Antarctobacter heliothermus: one gene and its partner. The protein of the gene in region 1 interacts with the protein of each later gene in a pairwise test. Links are inferred from orthologs where the notes say so. Each region holds a gene or a part of one and is shown in the gene's direction. Other genes may lie near its edges. The genes, in order: def and ANTHELSMS3_RS07070.

The links.
Region 2: the proteins of def (region 1) and ANTHELSMS3_RS07070 interact in binary tests that used the Escherichia coli proteins (3 or more experiments, as listed by UniProt). The link is inferred for Antarctobacter heliothermus from one-to-one orthologs.

What each region holds. Positions count from the first base shown.
Region 1 is NZ_CP022540.1:118,863-128,407, reverse strand. Bases 1-2,780 are described here. They hold def (peptide deformylase), read left to right. Parts: upstream 1-1,016; coding sequence 1,017-1,544; downstream 1,545-2,780. Other genes in these bases: fmt (methionyl-tRNA formyltransferase), read left to right, coding at 2,682-2,780; def (peptide deformylase), read left to right, coding at 2,041-2,535; def (peptide deformylase), read left to right, coding at 1,541-2,044; ANTHELSMS3_RS00695 (MalY/PatB family protein), read right to left, coding at 1-912. Also shown: more of fmt, read left to right, coding at 2,781-3,593; ANTHELSMS3_RS00670 (hypothetical protein), read left to right, coding at 3,638-3,877; ANTHELSMS3_RS00665 (GlsB/YeaQ/YmgE family stress response membrane protein), read left to right, coding at 4,131-4,364; ANTHELSMS3_RS00655 (glutathione S-transferase family protein), read left to right, coding at 4,798-5,787; ANTHELSMS3_RS00650 (response regulator transcription factor), read right to left, coding at 5,802-6,164; ANTHELSMS3_RS00645 (lytic murein transglycosylase), read left to right, coding at 6,397-7,572; ade (adenine deaminase), read right to left, coding at 7,674-9,368. UniProt on the Escherichia coli protein: Removes the formyl group from the N-terminal Met of newly synthesized proteins. Requires at least a dipeptide for an efficient rate of reaction. N-terminal L-methionine is a prerequisite for activity but the enzyme has broad specificity at other positions.
Region 2 is NZ_CP022540.1:1,502,901-1,509,831, forward strand. Bases 1-2,851 are described here. They hold ANTHELSMS3_RS07070 (aspartate-semialdehyde dehydrogenase), read left to right. Parts: upstream 1-840; coding sequence 841-1,863; downstream 1,864-2,851. Other genes in these bases: ANTHELSMS3_RS07065 (polysaccharide biosynthesis protein), read right to left, coding at 1-473; ANTHELSMS3_RS07075 (hypothetical protein), read left to right, coding at 2,111-2,470; ANTHELSMS3_RS07080 (carbonic anhydrase), read right to left, coding at 2,483-2,851. Also shown: more of ANTHELSMS3_RS07080, read right to left, coding at 2,852-3,124; ANTHELSMS3_RS07085 (hypothetical protein), read left to right, coding at 3,271-3,651; ANTHELSMS3_RS07090 (leucyl aminopeptidase family protein), read left to right, coding at 3,738-5,123; ANTHELSMS3_RS07095 (C40 family peptidase), read left to right, coding at 5,123-5,986; speB (agmatinase), read left to right, coding at 6,048-6,931.

The sequences.
Region 1 (9,545 bases):
AAATAGCCGCCGGTTGCCATCCAGATACTGCACCAGTTCATCGACCCAGGCGGCGCCTTCGGGCGAACAGGCGGCGGTTGCCATGACCAGACCAAAGGAGTTGGGAGAGATGCCCATGGCAGACATGGCCTTGCCGAAACGCGCCCGCAGGGCCTCGTCTGGAACGATCACATTGCCGATATGGGCACCCGCGATGTTAAAGGTTTTGGTGGTGGCCGACATCATCACCAGCCGGTCCAGAATGTCGGGCGCTGCAACCGCCATCGGTACATGCGTATAGCCCGGCATCACCAGATCGTTGTGAATCTCGTCCGAGACCAGCAGCAGGTCATGGCGTTCGGCAAAGCCCGCCACCGCCTGCAATTCCGACCTGGACCATACGCGCCCGCCGGGATTGTGGGGGGAGCACAGGATTACCATCTTTTCTGCTCCGGTCATCAGCGTGTCGTACTCGTCCAGATCCATGACATAGCGGCCATCCTCCAGAACCAGAGGGCATTCCACCACCTTGCGGCCCGCAGCCCGGATCACCCGCGCGAAGGCGTGATAAACCGGCGTGAACAGGACAACGCTGTCCCCCGGGTCTGTGTAGGCCTGCAGGCACATGGAAATGCCGTTCACCAGACCATGGGTTGAAAAGATCCACTCTGGTTCAACCTGCCATCCGTGCCGTTCTTCTGCCCACCAGCGCACGGCGTCCAAATAGGCCCGGTCATCGCCAAAATAGCCATAAACCCCGTGATCGACCATGCCCTGCAATGCCTGCGATATGCAGTCGGGCGCGCGGAAATCCATGTCCGCAACCCACATCGCCAGCCCATCCTCGGGCGAGACGTCATAGCGCGCCTCCATCATGTCCCACTTCATCGCATGGGTGCCGACGCGGTCGATCACTTCGTCAAAACGGCTCATTTCCTGACCTCTATTTGGTTTTCGAAGCGGCACGCTAGCGGTCTGGCCGCCAAGGGCAAGAGCACATGCTTGCCTAAACCGCACGACGCCCTTAAATCAGCGCCATGAAACGGCCCATTCTCATCCACCCCGATCCTCGCCTGAAGAAGCACTGCGATCCTGTCGACGATCTGTCGGACGATCTACGCGTGCTTGCGGACGACATGCTGGAAACGATGTATGCCGCGCCCGGCATCGGCCTTGCGGCACCGCAGGTCGGTGTCATGTCGCGACTGATCGTGCTGGATTGTGTGAAATCCGACAGCGAAGATGCGCATCGCCCACTGGTCATGTTCAACCCCAAGGTTCTGGCAAGCTCGGACGAACGCAACGTCTACGAAGAGGGCTGCCTGTCGATCCCCGACCAATACGCCGATGTGGAACGCCCCAAGATCGTCGATGTGGAATGGATCGATCGCGACGGCAAGCTGCAGTCCGAGACCTTCGATGGTCTCTGGGCGACCTGTGTGCAGCATGAGATCGACCACCTCGAAGGCAGGCTGTTTATCGACTACCTCAAACCGCTGCGACGTCAGTTGATCACCCGAAAAATGGTCAAACTAAAGAAAGAACGCGCGCGGGAACGGGCATGAGCCTGCTACCGATCCTGAAGTGGCCAGACCCGCGCTTGGCGCAGGTCTGCACCCCGGTTGATGACCGGGCCGCGGTTGAGCAGCTGGTCACCGATATGTTTGAGACGATGTATGCCGCTCCGGGCCGGGGTCTTGCCGCGCCGCAGGTCGGCGGGACGACGCGCCTTTTTGTCATGGATGCGGGCTGGAAAGAGGGTGACATGACCCCGCTTGCCTGCCTCAATCCAAGGATCTCCGCGACAACTGATGTTACTGCGATAGCGACCGAAGGCTGCCTGTCCGTGCCGGGTGTCAGCGCCGATGTCAGCCGACCCGCCGAGATCACGCTGGCCTATACCGACCTGACCGGCACCGCGCAGGAGGTGACCCTGACCGGTGCCGCCGCCACCATCGCTCAGCACGAACTGGATCATCTGGACGGCATTATGCATTTCGACCGTCTTGACCCGACGGCGCGCGCCGCCCTGCTGGCGGACTACGCAAAGGGGCAGGGCGCATGACCAAACGGGCTTTCGTTCCCTGGCCGGACAAACGCCTGCGCACCGCCGCTGCCCCGGTCGCCGAGATCACCGATGACATCCGCGCCATCTGGCAGGACATGGTCGACACGATGGAGGCGATGCCCGGCGTTGGCCTTGCCGCGCCGCAGATCGGCGTCATGTTACGCCTCGCGGTGGTTGATGCCTCTGAAGAGAGGGGCAAGGCGATCCTGATGGCCAATCCGGTCATCCTGCATGCCTCGGTCGAGTTCCGCGACCACGAAGAGGCCAGCCCGAATCTGCCTGGGGTGTCTGCTAAAATCTCGCGCCCCCGTGCGGTTACGGTCACCTACCTTGACCATCAAGGCATGAAGGTGCGCAAGGATCTGGTCGGCCTCTGGGCAACCTCGGTCCAGCATCAGATCGACCATCTCCAAGGGCGTATGTATTTCGACAGACTCAGCAAGATCAAACGCGATATGCTGCTACGCAAGGCGCGCAAACTGGGCTAAGTCCGCCTTGGGGGGGCCGTCCGCGCACCCGTCGGCCCAAACTTGATCCGGGCTCTCTTGCATCCGGGTCGTTCCGGTCAATGCCCCTTCTGCCCGGCCGAGACCTGCGATAAGACACCGGCAAGGCAGGACAAGGGATCATTCACATGCGCGTCATCTTCATGGGAACCCCGGATTTCTCTGTTCCAGTGTTGGACGCGCTTGTCGCGGCGGGACACGACATCGCCTGCGTCTATTGCCAGCCGCCCCGCCCAGCAGGCCGGGGAAAAAAGGACCGCGCCACGCCGGTCCATGCAAGGGCACAGGCACTGGGTCTGCCGGTCCGCCATCCCACCAGCCTTAAATCATCTACCGAACAGCAGGCGTTCGCCGATCTGAACGCCGACATCGCTGTGGTCGTCGCCTACGGCCTGATCCTGCCGCAGGCCATCCTCGACGCGCCGGCACATGGCTGCCTCAATATCCATGCCTCTCTATTGCCGCGCTGGCGCGGGGCGGCCCCAATTCACCGCGCGATCATGGCGGGAGACGCCGAAACCGGCATCTGCATCATGCAGATGGAGGCCGGTCTGGACACCGGCCCGGTCCTGCTGCGCGAGGCCACACCCATCGGTGCCGCCGAAACGACCGGCGAGCTGCACGACCGCCTTAGCGTGCTGGGCGCGGAACTGATCGTCATGGCGCTGGACAGGCTCGACACGCTCACGCCCGAAGCGCAACCCAATGATGGCGCTACCTACGCCGCCAAAATCGACAAGTCGGAGGCTGCGATCGACTGGACCCTCCCGGCGGCAGACGTCTCACGCCAGATCCGCGGCCTGTCGCCTTTTCCCGGTGCTTGGACCACGCACACGGGCAACCGGATCAAACTGCTCGGCGCGGAACCGGCGACTGGACAGGGCGCGCCCGGCTCGCTGTTGGACGACACGTTCACCGTCGCTTGCGGCGAGAACGCCCTGCGCGTCACGCGCGCCCAGCGGGCAGGAAAAGGCGCGCAAGACGCCGCTACCTTTCTGAATGGACATCCACTTCCGCCCGGCACCCGTCTGGGCGACTGACCTGCCCAAGGTGACTGCAATGACCTCACACACAGGAGACGCCCATGTTCCCAACTCTGATCGGCACCGTGGTAATCGCGGGCATCGTCGGATACGCCTCCGAGAAGTCGCGGTTCACCCATAACGGCATCCTGCCCAGCATCATCATCTGCATCGGCGGCGCGTTCCTGTTCTATTTCGTGACGATCATGTTCGGCATCGGCTTTCGCGCACCCGGCCTCAACGCCATTGCTGCCTCCATCGGCGCGCTGGTCATCGTCCCCACGCACTGGCGTAAACGCTAAAACACAAAGCGCTGACCCCACGTTTCTTCTGTCCGAAAATATCCCGGGGGAGACGACCGCAGGGAGACGGGGGCAGCGCCCCCTCCTGCCGCGATTGAGATGCACCCATATCTAAACCGCCCAAGTTTCTCCACCAAATGCGCTTTAGTTGCACCGTTCCCTGCTGCGGCCCCGTTTGCGCAACCTTCCCGCTAGGCCCGACCGCTGTGCTCGACTATCCTACGGCCGAAATCCGTCCCGTTAGGAGACCTCCATGCCCATAGTCTGGCTTATTATCGTCGGCGCTGCCGCCGGCTTTCTTGCCACCCGCATGATGAAGATGGACACCGGCGTCTTGCCGACCATCGCCATCGGGATCGGCGGCGCGCTGATCGGTGGTCTGATCATTCGTTTCCTGTTAGCCGTCACCGGACTACTGGCGGGCCTTGTCGGTGCGGTGCTGGGCGCACTTGTACTGATCTGGGTGTATAAAACCTACTTGCGCTGACATCGCGCCCCGGACCAACCTCGAAACTGGTCACGTTGTTCAGTGGCAGTGGTACGGTTTGGATCCCGCGTGGCAACACTTTCCGGGAGGCGAATCTTTCCGGCACCCGCCGCCATGTCCCGGGGCCGAGGTGGAAATTTCCGGCTTTGCAGGAGTGGGCATTTCATCGGCGGGGGAGATAGTCGGAAAGAATAGCAAGGACAATGCACAAAGAAATCGGATCATAACCTTCTCCAGAATGGCATGTTAATATTTTTTTAACCTATATGTGAATTCCAGAATCGCCAAGTGAATTGAGAAAGACTCGGGAGCGGACGCTTATCTATTGTCGCGCAGACCTGTGCAAATGCGCACTGCAAGCCTGCAACGCTAGGGCTTTGATATGGTCCTGAACGCTTCTACGTCTTGGAGCAGGTAACAAAAGGCGCATGACATGGGACAACTCGTTGACGGTATCTGGCACGACGGCTGGTACGACACCAAGAAATCCGGCGGAAAATTTGTCCGTTCGGACTCGGTTTCGCGCAACTGGATTACCGCGGACGGCTCGGCCGGTCCTTCGGGTGACGGCGGGTTCAAGGCGGAACCTGACCGCTATCATCTCTACGTCAGCTATGCATGCCCTTGGGCGCACCGCGCGTTGATCTTTCGCAAACTCAAGGGGCTGGAGGATCTAATCACTGTCAGTGTCGTGCACCCCGATATGCTGGGCGACGGCTGGACTTTTGACCAGGACAGGGACGGCGCAACTGGCGACACGCTGTATGGCTTGCCTTTCTTGCGCGACGTCTACGTCAAGGCGAACCCCAAGGCGACAACGCGGGTCACGGTGCCGATCTTGTGGGACAAGCACCGCGAAACCATCGTCTCAAACGAATCCGCCGAGATCATCCGCATGTTCAACAGCGCCTTTGACGGTCTGACCGGCAATACGGATGACTACTGGCCCAAAGATCTTCGCGATGCCATCGACCCGGTCAACGCGCGTATCTACGACACGCTTAATAATGGTGTCTACAAAACGGGCTTTGCCACGTCGCAAGAGGCCTATGACGCCGCCGTTCACCCGCTCTTTGATACGCTTGACTGGCTCGAGGAACGGCTGTCGCTCAGCCGCTATTTGATGGGTAATCGCGTCACAGAGGCCGACTGGCGACTTTTCACGACGCTGATCCGCTTTGACATGGTTTACCACTGTCACTTCAAATGCAATCGCGCGCGGATCGTGGATTACCCCAATCTCTGGGCCTACACCCGCGAACTGTACCAGTGGCCCGGTGTGGCCGAAACGGTGAATTTCGCCCATATCACGCGGCACTACCACTACAGCCAAGATACGGTGAACCCGCATCGCATCGTGCCTGTGGGTCCTGACCTCGATCTGGATGCTCCGCATGGGCGAGAGAGATTGCGGGCGGCCTGAACCGGATTACCGGGTCAGGAGGCACGTGCGTAGTGGTGCACCATGTTTGTCAGGTCATCCGGCGGCGTCGAGCTGGGCAGATATGCGCAGGCATTCGCGCACAGGTTGAAGATTGACCCGTCCGAGAAGAAGCTGGTGTTGGTGACAAAGATGACCCGCGCGTCAGGCTGGCGGAACTGGGCGATATCGGACACCGCCAGCGTGCTGTCGTTCTCGACCACCACATCAAGGATGATCACCTGGAATGAGTGGGTTTCCAGCAGTTCAAAAGCCGCGTTCTGGGTGTAGGCTGTCCAGACATCGACGCCACTGCGTTGTAAATGGCGCTGCCACAGTTGAGCGAGCGGTTTGCTGCTTTCCACTATCAGCACATTCACGCGAACCTCCACAGAACCAAAACCCGAACGGGAATTAGACTAAACTTTCGTATAGGTTTAGTAATCCTTCACAGGGGTGAAGAAAGGGTTAATCCGCCTCTGAATTTTGCGTGTACGCAGAGTTTCCACCGAGCGGTCTGCCGCCGCATTGTCGTGGCACTCTGCCGAAGCCTGCTTGCTCCGCGCGCCGGGCTTGTTACTGTGCGCCATCAAACAGCAAACGAGGAAATTCATGCGGTTTTCAGCTATAATCGGCGCTCTGATGCTGGCAGGCGCGGCGCAGGCGCAGGACGTTCCCTGCGGCGGCGGCTTTGGCACTTTTGTGGATAGCCTCCGCCAAGAGGCGGTCACACTGGGTCATGACGCTGACACGGTTCGGCGGTTCTTTGCCGGCGTTCAGCAAAGCCCCGCCGTTCTTCGGGCTGACCAACGGCAGGGCATCTTTCAGGATCCGTTCATCACGTTTTCCCGCAAGCTGATTAGCCAGAGCCGTCTCGACAAGGGGCGTCAAATGGCGGACCGCTATGACAGCGTCTTTGACCGTATCGAAAGCGAATTCGGCCTGTCGCGCGGCGTGCTTTTGGCATTTTGGGCATTCGAGACGGATTTCGGGGCGTTTCAGGGGGATTTCAACACGGTGAACGCGCTGGTGACATTGGCGCATGACTGCCGTCGCCCTGAGATCTTTCGCCCGCAGGTTTTTGCCGCGCTTTCTCTGTACGCACAGGGAGATATTGACCCGCGCACTACAACAGGGGCCTGGGCGGGTGAAATCGGCATGGTGCAAATGCTGCCCAAAGACATTCTGATCAACGGCGTCGACGGGGATGGCGACGGTCATGTGACGCCCAAGACTTCTGCCCCCGATGCGCTGATGTCCGGGGCCAAGATGCTGTCCCACCTTGGCTGGCGTCCGAATGAGCCGTGGCTGCAAGAGGTTGTTCTGCCCTCCGATCTGGACTGGTACGACACCGGGATGCATGCCACCAAGACCGTCGCCGAATGGGAGCAGTTGGGCGTCCGGGGACGTCACGGCGCGCTGGACGACGGACGGCTTGAGGCCTCGATCATTGTGCCGCAGGGGCGCAAGGGACCGGCCTTTATCGCATATCCGAACTTCAGCGTCTATTTCGAGTGGAACCAGAGCTTTACCTACGTTCTGACCGCGGCCTACTTTGGCACCCGGCTGCAGGGCGCGCCGGTCTATGACGCGGGCAACCCGGAGCCGGGTCTGTCAGGTGAACAAATGAAGCAGTTGCAATCCAGACTGGCCGCGCGCGGCTATGATGTCGGCAAGATTGACGGCATTCTTGGCGCGGGTACACGGGATGCGGTGCGCAACGTGCAACGTGAACTGGGAATGCCTGCCGATGCCTGGCCAACGCCGGCTCTGCTTAACCGGCTGTAGGGCTGTCAGGGTGGCGGGCATGAGGCCCACCTTGGATATTTTTGGACAAAAGGAACATGGGGCAGGTGCGGCGGCGCCTGCCCCATGTTCCTTTTTGTGCCTCAGCCGATGATTTCAAACTTGTTCACGTCAACCATTCCCCTGTCGGTAATCTTGAGCGCCGGGATCACCGGCAGCGCCAGAAACGCCAGTTGCAGGAAAGGCTCTTCCAGTCCCACGCCCAGCGATTTCGCCGCCGCACGCAGGTCCACCAATTGCGCGCGCACTGTCTCAAACGGCTCTAGCGACATCAACCCTGCGACCGGCAGTGCCAGTTCGGCCAGCACCTGACCATTGCGCACCACGACAAAGCCGCCCTCGATTTCTCCCAAACGGTTGGCCGCAACGGCCATGTCAGCATAATCGACGCCGACACAGGCAATGTTGTGGTGGTCGTGACAGACGGTCGAGCCAATCGCCCCTGCCTGCAGGCCAAATCCACGGACAAAGCCGGTGGCGATATTGCCGTTCTTCCCATGTCGTTCGACCACGGCAATCCGCACCAGATCGCGCGTCACGTCAGGCCGCTTATCGCCGTCGGTGATCGGAATGTCCTCATGCAGATGGTCGGTCAGGATCTGCCCCTCGCGGATGCCGATCACATCCGTTTCCACCCGGTTTCCGCGTGCGCGAAAGTCCTGCGCGCTGACGGTCGGTGCCTTGACCGAACCGCGCCCGACCGGGGCCACGGTCCCGCGTTTGGCAAATCCGGCGTCGTCCACCACCACGCCACCCGCCAACACTAGTTGCGCGTCGCAATCTTCCAACGATCTGACCGCCACGATGTCCCCGCGTTTGCCCGGAGCGATCATACCGCGATCCTTGAGGCCGAATGCCTCAGCTGCGGACAGGCTGGCGGCACGGTAGACCGCCAATGGTGAGCAGCCTAACCGGATCAGCTCTCGGATCATGTAATCGAGGTGCCCGTATTCGCCTATGTCCAGCGGGTTGCGGTCATCGGTGCACAGGCACATGTAGGGGGCCGTCCGCTCATCCAGCAGCGGCTGCAGCGCATGCAGGTCTTTGGAGACAGACCCTTCACGGATCAGCACCCGCATCCCCTTGCGCAGCTTTTCCAGTGCCTCGTCCGGGTTTGTTGCTTCATGTTCGGTGCGGATGCCGGCGGCGATATAGGCGTTTAGTTCCTTACCCGACAACAACGGGCAATGCCCGTCCACATGGGCACCTTCGAACAGGCGCAGCTTGTCCATCGCTTGTGGATCGCGGTGGATCACGCCGGGAAAATTCATGAACTCCGCCAGCCCAAGGCCGGATGGATGCCCCATCAACCCGGCAATCGCATCTGCGTCCAGTTCCGCCCCGGCTGTTTCCATATGGGTCGAAGGCACGCAGGACGAAAGCTGTACCTTGATGTCCAACAGCGCGTGGCGGCTGGCGTCCTGGAAATAACGAACACCCGCAGCGCCGATCACATTGGCAATCTCATGCGGATCGCAGATGGCTGTCGTCACCCCGCGCGGGGTGACGCAGCGGTCAAATTCGAACGGTGTGACCAGCGAGGATTCGATGTGCAGATGCGTGTCGATGAATCCGGGAACAAGGATCAGGCCCGAGACGTCGATCACCTTACGCCCTTCGTAGTGATCGAAAACGCCCACAATCGTATCGCCGCAGACCGCGACGTCGCCGTCCAGCAGCGCGCCGGTGATCAGGTCGAATACCTGTCCGCCGCGCAGGACGAGGTCTGCGGTTTCATCACCGCGCCCCTGTGAGATCCGCTGTTCCAGTTCTGCCATGTGACTGCCTCCGCCTGTTGTTGTCCGATGATGGCACAGGCGGTTGGCGGGTGCGAGAAGGCGTGTCGCCTTTCGATGCAGCCGAATGGGGCGCTGCCCCCGTCTCCCTGCGGTCGACTCCCCCGGGATATTTCAGGACAGAAGAAACTGCGAAGTCCTCGAACGCCTTTGGACGCC
Region 2 (6,931 bases), 1.4 Mb from region 1 along the record:
TGACCGGTCTGCCCTGCGCCGTAGATCAACACCCGCACGCGGTCCTTGCCGTGGCGATAGATGTTCAGCGTGACCTGCCGCAGGATGATCCGCCAAGAGGCGGACATGACCAGCACGAGCAGCGCAAAGATCACAAATGCTCCGACTGGCAGGCCCGTTCTCATGACGGTGTTCAGGCCAAAGCCCAACACGCCCAAAATCCCGGCATAGGTTGCAGTCCGGATCACGCCGCGCATCTCGTAGGCGTTGAGCGTGATCCGGGTCAGGCTCAGCGACCAACCCGCAGCAACGCCGGTGCCGGTTAGCAGGATCACCATGGGCAGGAGGGCGGACAAGGTCAGTTGATCGCTTGTGCCAGAGGTCGACAGGACAAGCGCGGCAATCATCGCCAACGGAACGACCAAAGCGTCCATCAGGATGAAAAGCAGTTGCTTTTGCGTCCGGGACAGGGCCATCACGAGGTTGTAGAACATTCTGCCGTGTCCCATGTCGATACGTTCCGGGAGCCTATCTGCCGGGTTCGAAACGAGGCTGGTCTTGCGCCAGGCTTGGCCGTTTCGTCGACGAGGACAACTCCGCTTTTTTCTGTCTTAGGTTACTCAACCGCAAGCAAGCAAGCCGCTTATTTCTGCGGTTGCGAGTACAAGCGGATTATCACCAGGGGGGCATGCCGGTTTTTCGGGCGAATTTGAGCGTAATTCGGGTCGGTTGCCCGTTGAAGTGGCGGTGGAGCAACGAATGGGGGCTTTCGCCCATGCTGCGCCTGCGATATGACACGCGCCATTCCGCTGGCCGTGCGATCCGCGCGTGGGTGGCGGCGCAACCCCTAAGGAGGGCCATATGGGCTACCGTATTGTCGTCGTTGGTGCCACGGGCAACGTGGGCCGCGAAATGCTCAACATCCTCGCCGAGCGGGCGTTCCCCGTCGACGAGATCGCCGTACTCGCCTCGCGCAAATCGCTGGGCACAGAGGTGAGCTTTGGCGACAAGACCCTCAAGACCAAGGATCTGGCCACTTTCGATTTCACTGGCTGGGACATCGCCCTGTTTGCCGTCGGCTCTGGCCCGACCAAAGAATTCGCGCCCAAGGCCGCCGCGGCGGGCTGTGTCGTGATCGACAACTCGTCCTTGTATCGCTACGACCCGGACGTTCCGCTGATCGTACCGGAAGTGAACGCCGACGCGGTCATGGGCTACACCAAGAAAAACATCATCGCGAACCCCAACTGTTCGACGGCGCAAATGGTCGTCGCGCTCAAGCCACTGCATGACCGCGCGCGGATCAAGCGTGTTGTCGTCTCGACATACCAGTCGGTGTCCGGTTCAGGCAAAGAAGGCATGGATGAGCTGTGGGAGCAGACCAAGGCGGTCTACAACCCGACCAAGGACGTGCCGCCGACCAAGTTCACCAAGGAAATTGCCTTTAACGTGATTCCGCACATCGACGTCTTCATGGAAGACGGGTCCACCAAGGAAGAGTGGAAGATGGTGGCGGAGACGAAAAAGATCATCGACCCCAAGATCAAGGTCACAGCCACCTGTGTGCGGGTGCCGGTCTTTGTTGGCCACTCCGAGGCGATCAACATCGAGTTCGAGGATCATCTGGACGAGGATGAGGCGCGCGACATCCTGCGCGAGGCCCCCGGCATCATGGTGATCGATAAGCGTGAGGATGGCGGCTACGTCACTCCCAAGGAATGCGTCGGCGATTTCGCCACCTTCATCAGCCGCATCCGTCAGGACAGCACCATCGACAACGGTCTGAACCTGTGGTGCGTCAGCGACAACCTGCGCAAGGGCGCGGCGCTGAACGCGGTGCAGATCGCCGAAGTTCTGGGCCAGAAGGCGCTGAAAAAGGGCTGAGTGCCCGACCGCGCGCTGCAAGGCCGCGCGACGTGAAATTGACCTGAAACAGGCCCGCGCCCCCCGGCGCGGGCCTGTTGTCATTTCAAATGTAGGTAAAACAGGCATCGCGCCGTGTGCCCCTGCGATCGCACGCCGGATTAAGGGCTTGTTTGCGCTTTAGGAAGAATCCTTTGACTGGGCGTGAGGTTGCCGCAGTTTTGCCGCATTTGCGTGCCACGGTTTTTGGATCGGTAAGGATGCGATCATGCTACAGGCAGCACTTTCCCAGGCCAACGGGCCAAATTCCCCCAAATCTTCGGGCCTGCCAAGGCCGCTCGACAGTGAAGCACTGGCGTTGTTGCGTTTGTTTCTCGCCCCGATCCTTGAGGGGGCCAAGAACTGGCAGACCTTGTCCGAGCAGCTGGCGCGCAAGGGGTTTGGGCTGACGTTTCGGCGGGGCCAGATGGTGATCCTGAACGATACTGGCGAAGGGCTGTGTACCGGCAGTGATCTGGGCGTCCCGCTGGCCAGGCTGGCAAAGCGCATCGGCCGCCCCCGCGTGCGGGCACATCGCACAGGGCAGGCGGGCGAACTGGCATCGTCCAGTCTGGCGCAGAAGGCCTAGTCAAATACCGTTTTAGACCGGGGCAAAGATCCCGGTCTTGCCGTCCAGTGTGTGCAACCCGCCCTCACCGATGTCGACCCATAGGCCATGCAGGCTGAGTCGGCCGGATTCGACCGCCTCTTTCACAAAGGGGAAGGTCATGAGGTTGCGCAGCGACACGGACACCGCCTCTTTTTCAAGCGCGTGCGGCATGTCAGCATGGCCTTTCACGGTCTCATAGCCGGGGCGCAGGATGTCCATCCAGCGGCCTACGAAAGAGGCGGTTTCCTCCAGTTCCGGCGCACGGCCTTCGCACATGTCCAGACAGCCCTGCACACCGCCGCAGTTGGAATGGCCCAGCACAATCAGATGCGCCACCTTGAGCGCCATGACGGCATATTCCACCGCCGCCGAAGTGCCGTGATGCTGACCGTCGGGTTCATAAACCGGAACAAGGTTGGCGATGTTACGGTGAATAAAGAACTCTCCCTGGTCCGCCCCAAAGATAGAGGTGACATGCACACGGGAATCGCAGCATGAAATCACCATGGCGCGCGGACGTTGACCTTCGGTCGCAAGGCGTTGATACCACGCGCTGTTTTCGGCATGGGTCGTTGCTTTCCAGCCGTGATAACGTTGCACGAGAAAGCCGGGCAGGGGGCGGGCGAATTCCATTTAGGTCTCCGGTCGTCGGTTCTGATTGCCTCAAGTACGACGAATACAGAGGAAATTCGAGCGAAAACACCGATCTGGGATAACCTTTTGGGAACCTGGTTTCGTCCATGTTGCCCCCGCGTGGGAGCACATGAATGGGGTGAAACGTGAAACAGGTAACGTATCTGGCACCGGCGGAAAGTCCGGCGATGGACAGGGCGCAAATCGAAACGCTGCGTTCGGACCTTGGTCGGAGCGCAGCAGAGGGTGTGGTGTGTCGCGCGATGGAAGAATTGGCACAACGGATGTGTCAGTTGCAGACGCAGGCGCTGTCCGGTCCGCGTGAGGACATGCACAAGGGGTTGCGCGCACTGGCGGCGATTGCGGACCAGATCGGTCTGTGTTCGCTCAGCATGGTGGCGCATGACGTCGCGGCTTGCATCGAAATGGGCGATGCGGTGGCCGAGGCGGCCACATTGGCGCGACTGGCCCGCGTCGGGGAACGGTCGCTGACGGCGCTGTGGGATATCAATGAATTCACGGTCTGACGGGGCGGCGCGGGCCGCGCGATGAAATCCGCTTGCGGCGCGGCGTGCAGGCAATACGGTAAGGGCACCCTGTCAATGGAGCCTACATGCCTGACCGTTTTGCCGCGTCCGACGCGCCCGCCCTTCCGCTGCACCTGATCGAAACGGGGTCTCTGGACACCTGGCTACAGGGTCAAGACGCGCGGGTGCGCGCCTGGGTCACGGCCAGCGGGTTCACCGGCGCGCTGAACACGGCGCTGATGGTGCCGGGGGCGGATGGCACCCCCGAGGCGGCGCTTGCAGGCTATGGGACGGCAGGCCAGCGTGCACGCCAGCGGTTTGCGCTGGCCGGCGCGCTGCCCGGTTTGGCACCGGGGACGTACCATATCGCGTCGGGCCTGCCGTCCGACGCCGCCACGACCGAGGCGCTGGGCTGGCTGCTGGCAGGCTATCAGTTCACCCGCTACAGCGCCGGAACTGCTGTGCAAAAGACGCTGGTCGCCCCCGACGGTGTGGACGCCGCCCGGATCGAGGTTTTGGCCGCGGCCGAGGCATTGACCCGCGACCTGGTGAATACGCCCGCCTCTGACATGGGCCCCGAGGCGCTGGAGGCGGCAGCGCGCGATCTGGCCAACACGCACGGCGCGTCGATCGAGGTGATCACCGGCGAGGCGTTGCTGGAACAGAACTTTCCCATGATCCACGCGGTGGGCCGCGCCGCCGAACAGGCGCCGCGTCTGATCGACATGCGCTGGGGCGACACCGGGCCGATGCTGACGCTGGTCGGCAAAGGGGTCTGTTTTGATACCGGCGGTCTAAACCTGAAGCCGAGTGCGTCGATGGGGATCATGAAAAAGGACATGGGCGGGGCGGCGAACACGCTGGGCCTTGCGCAGGCGATCATGGCGCTGGGCCTTCCGGTACGGCTGCGGTTGCTGATCCCGGCGGTGGAAAACAGCGTTGCGGGCAACAGTTTCCGCCCCGGCGACATCCTGACCTCCCGCAAGGGGCTGACGGTTGAAATCAACAACACCGACGCGGAAGGGCGGTTGGTGCTGGCCGATGCGCTTGCCTACGCCGATGAGGAAACGCCCGATCTGATGATCTCGATGGCGACGTTGACGGGGGCCGCGCGGGTGGCGGTCGGGCCGGATCTGGCGCCGTTTTACACAGATGCCGAGGATTTCGCCGCCGCCCTGTCGCAGGCGGCACCCGGCGCTGCCGACCCGGTCTGGCGGATGCCGTTCCATGATCCCTATGAGCCAATGATTGAGCCGGGGATCGCCGATCTGGACAACGCGCCTGCGGGGGGCTTTGCCGGGTCGATCACGGCGGCGCTGTTCCTGCGGCGGTTCACCGGACAGGCGGCACGCTATGCCCATTTTGACATCTATTCGTGGCAACCCAAGCCAGAGCCCGGCCGCTCCAAGGGCGGGTTGATGCAGGGTCCGCGCGCCATTCTGGGCGCGCTGCCGCAGGTGTTGGAGCTATGATGGACCGTCGCCTGACCCCCTCCAATGGCCGGGTCGCGCATGTGTCGTTGCGCGGGCAGGTCGAAGCGGAATGCTTTGTCGAAGGAGAGCCTCACAGGGTGATACGCCCGGTCGCGGATCTGCTGGCAAAACCCGATGGCGGGCGCGACCGGCAATTGCTGCGCGGCGACGGTTTTCGCGTGTTGGATCTGCAGGGCGGCATGGCGTTCGGGTTTGCGCAACAAGACGGCTATACCGGCTGGATGGCAGCGGCTGACTTGATCGCCGCGCCGGTGGCCGTGGAAACGCATCGCGTCAATGCCGCGCACAGCTATGGAAAATCCACGCCGGGTCTCAAGGCGATGGGGCAGATCACGCCGCTGTCGCTGGGCACGCGACTGACGGCTCTCGAAATCACGGACGGCTGGGCGCGTGTTGCCTGGTCACAAGATTCGGCCCCACAGGATTTGTATGTGCCCAGCCAGCATCTCGTTCCTATCGACCGACTGGACAGCGATCCGGTCGCCGTGGCGGAACAGCTGCTCGGCACGCCCTATCTGTGGGGCGGCGACAGCAGCTTCGGGATCGATTGTTCCGGGCTGGTGCAAATTGCGCTGAACAGCTGCGGGCAAACCTGTCCGCGTGACAGCGACATGCAAGAGGCGCTGGGCACGGCGCTGCCCCCCGGCACGCCGCCGCAACGTGGCGATCTGATGTTCTGGAAAGGTCATGTGGCCTGGGTGTCGGACACGGATACCATACTGCACGCCAACGCGCATGCCATGGCAGTTGCCTATGAGCCGATCAATCAGGCCGTGGCCCGTATCGAATCGCAGGGCGACGGGCTTGTCATTCGCCACGCGCGCCTGTCTTCTTCTGTCTGAAAATATCCCGGGGAGCGCGAGGGGCTGGCCCCTCGCTGTCCCGCACCATCAGGAGAAAACCTTGTCCGATCCGTTTTTCCATCCCGTTTCCGGCTTCGATCTGCCACGCTTTGCCGGTGTGCCGACCTTCATGCGTCTGCCCCATGTTCCGGCGGATCATCCCCGGTTCAAAGATGTGCAGGTGGGGCTGATCGGAGTGCCTTGGGACAGTGGGACGACCAACCGCCCCGGCCCGCGCCACGGACCGCGCCAGTTGCGCGATGCCTCGACCATGATCCGCGCGCAGCATGCTTCCAGCGGGATGCGTCCGTTTGAGACGGTCAATTGTGCCGATCTGGGCGATGTCGGACCGAACCCGGCGGATATTCAGGACAGCATGGCGCGCATCACCGCGTTTTATGCGCAGGTTGTTGCGGCGGGCATCCGTCCGCTGACGGCGGGCGGCGATCACCTGACCTCACTCCCGGTGCTGCGGGCGCTGGCCAAGGATGGGCCGTTGGGGATGATCCACTTTGACAGCCACACCGACCTGTTCAACAGCTATTTTGGCGGCACGATGTACACCCACGGCACGCCTTTCCGCCGCGCGGTCGAAGAGGGGTTGCTGGACCCGAAGCGGGTGATCCAGATCGGCATTCGCGGCACGATGTACGACACAGAAGATCGCGATTTTGCCGCCGCCAATGGCATCCGCATCGTAACGATTGAGGAATTCTTTGAGCGCGGCATCGCGGATGTGATGCAAGAGGCGCGCGCCATCGTGGGCGCTGCGCCGACCTATGTCAGCTACGACATCGATTTCGTCGACCCGACTTTTGCCCCCGGCACCGGCACGCCGGAGGTGGGCGGACCGAACAGCTATCAGGCCTTGCAGGTATGCCGCGAATTGAACGGGTTGAACATTGTCGGCGCGGATCTGGTCGAGGTCTCACCGCCCTTCGACCA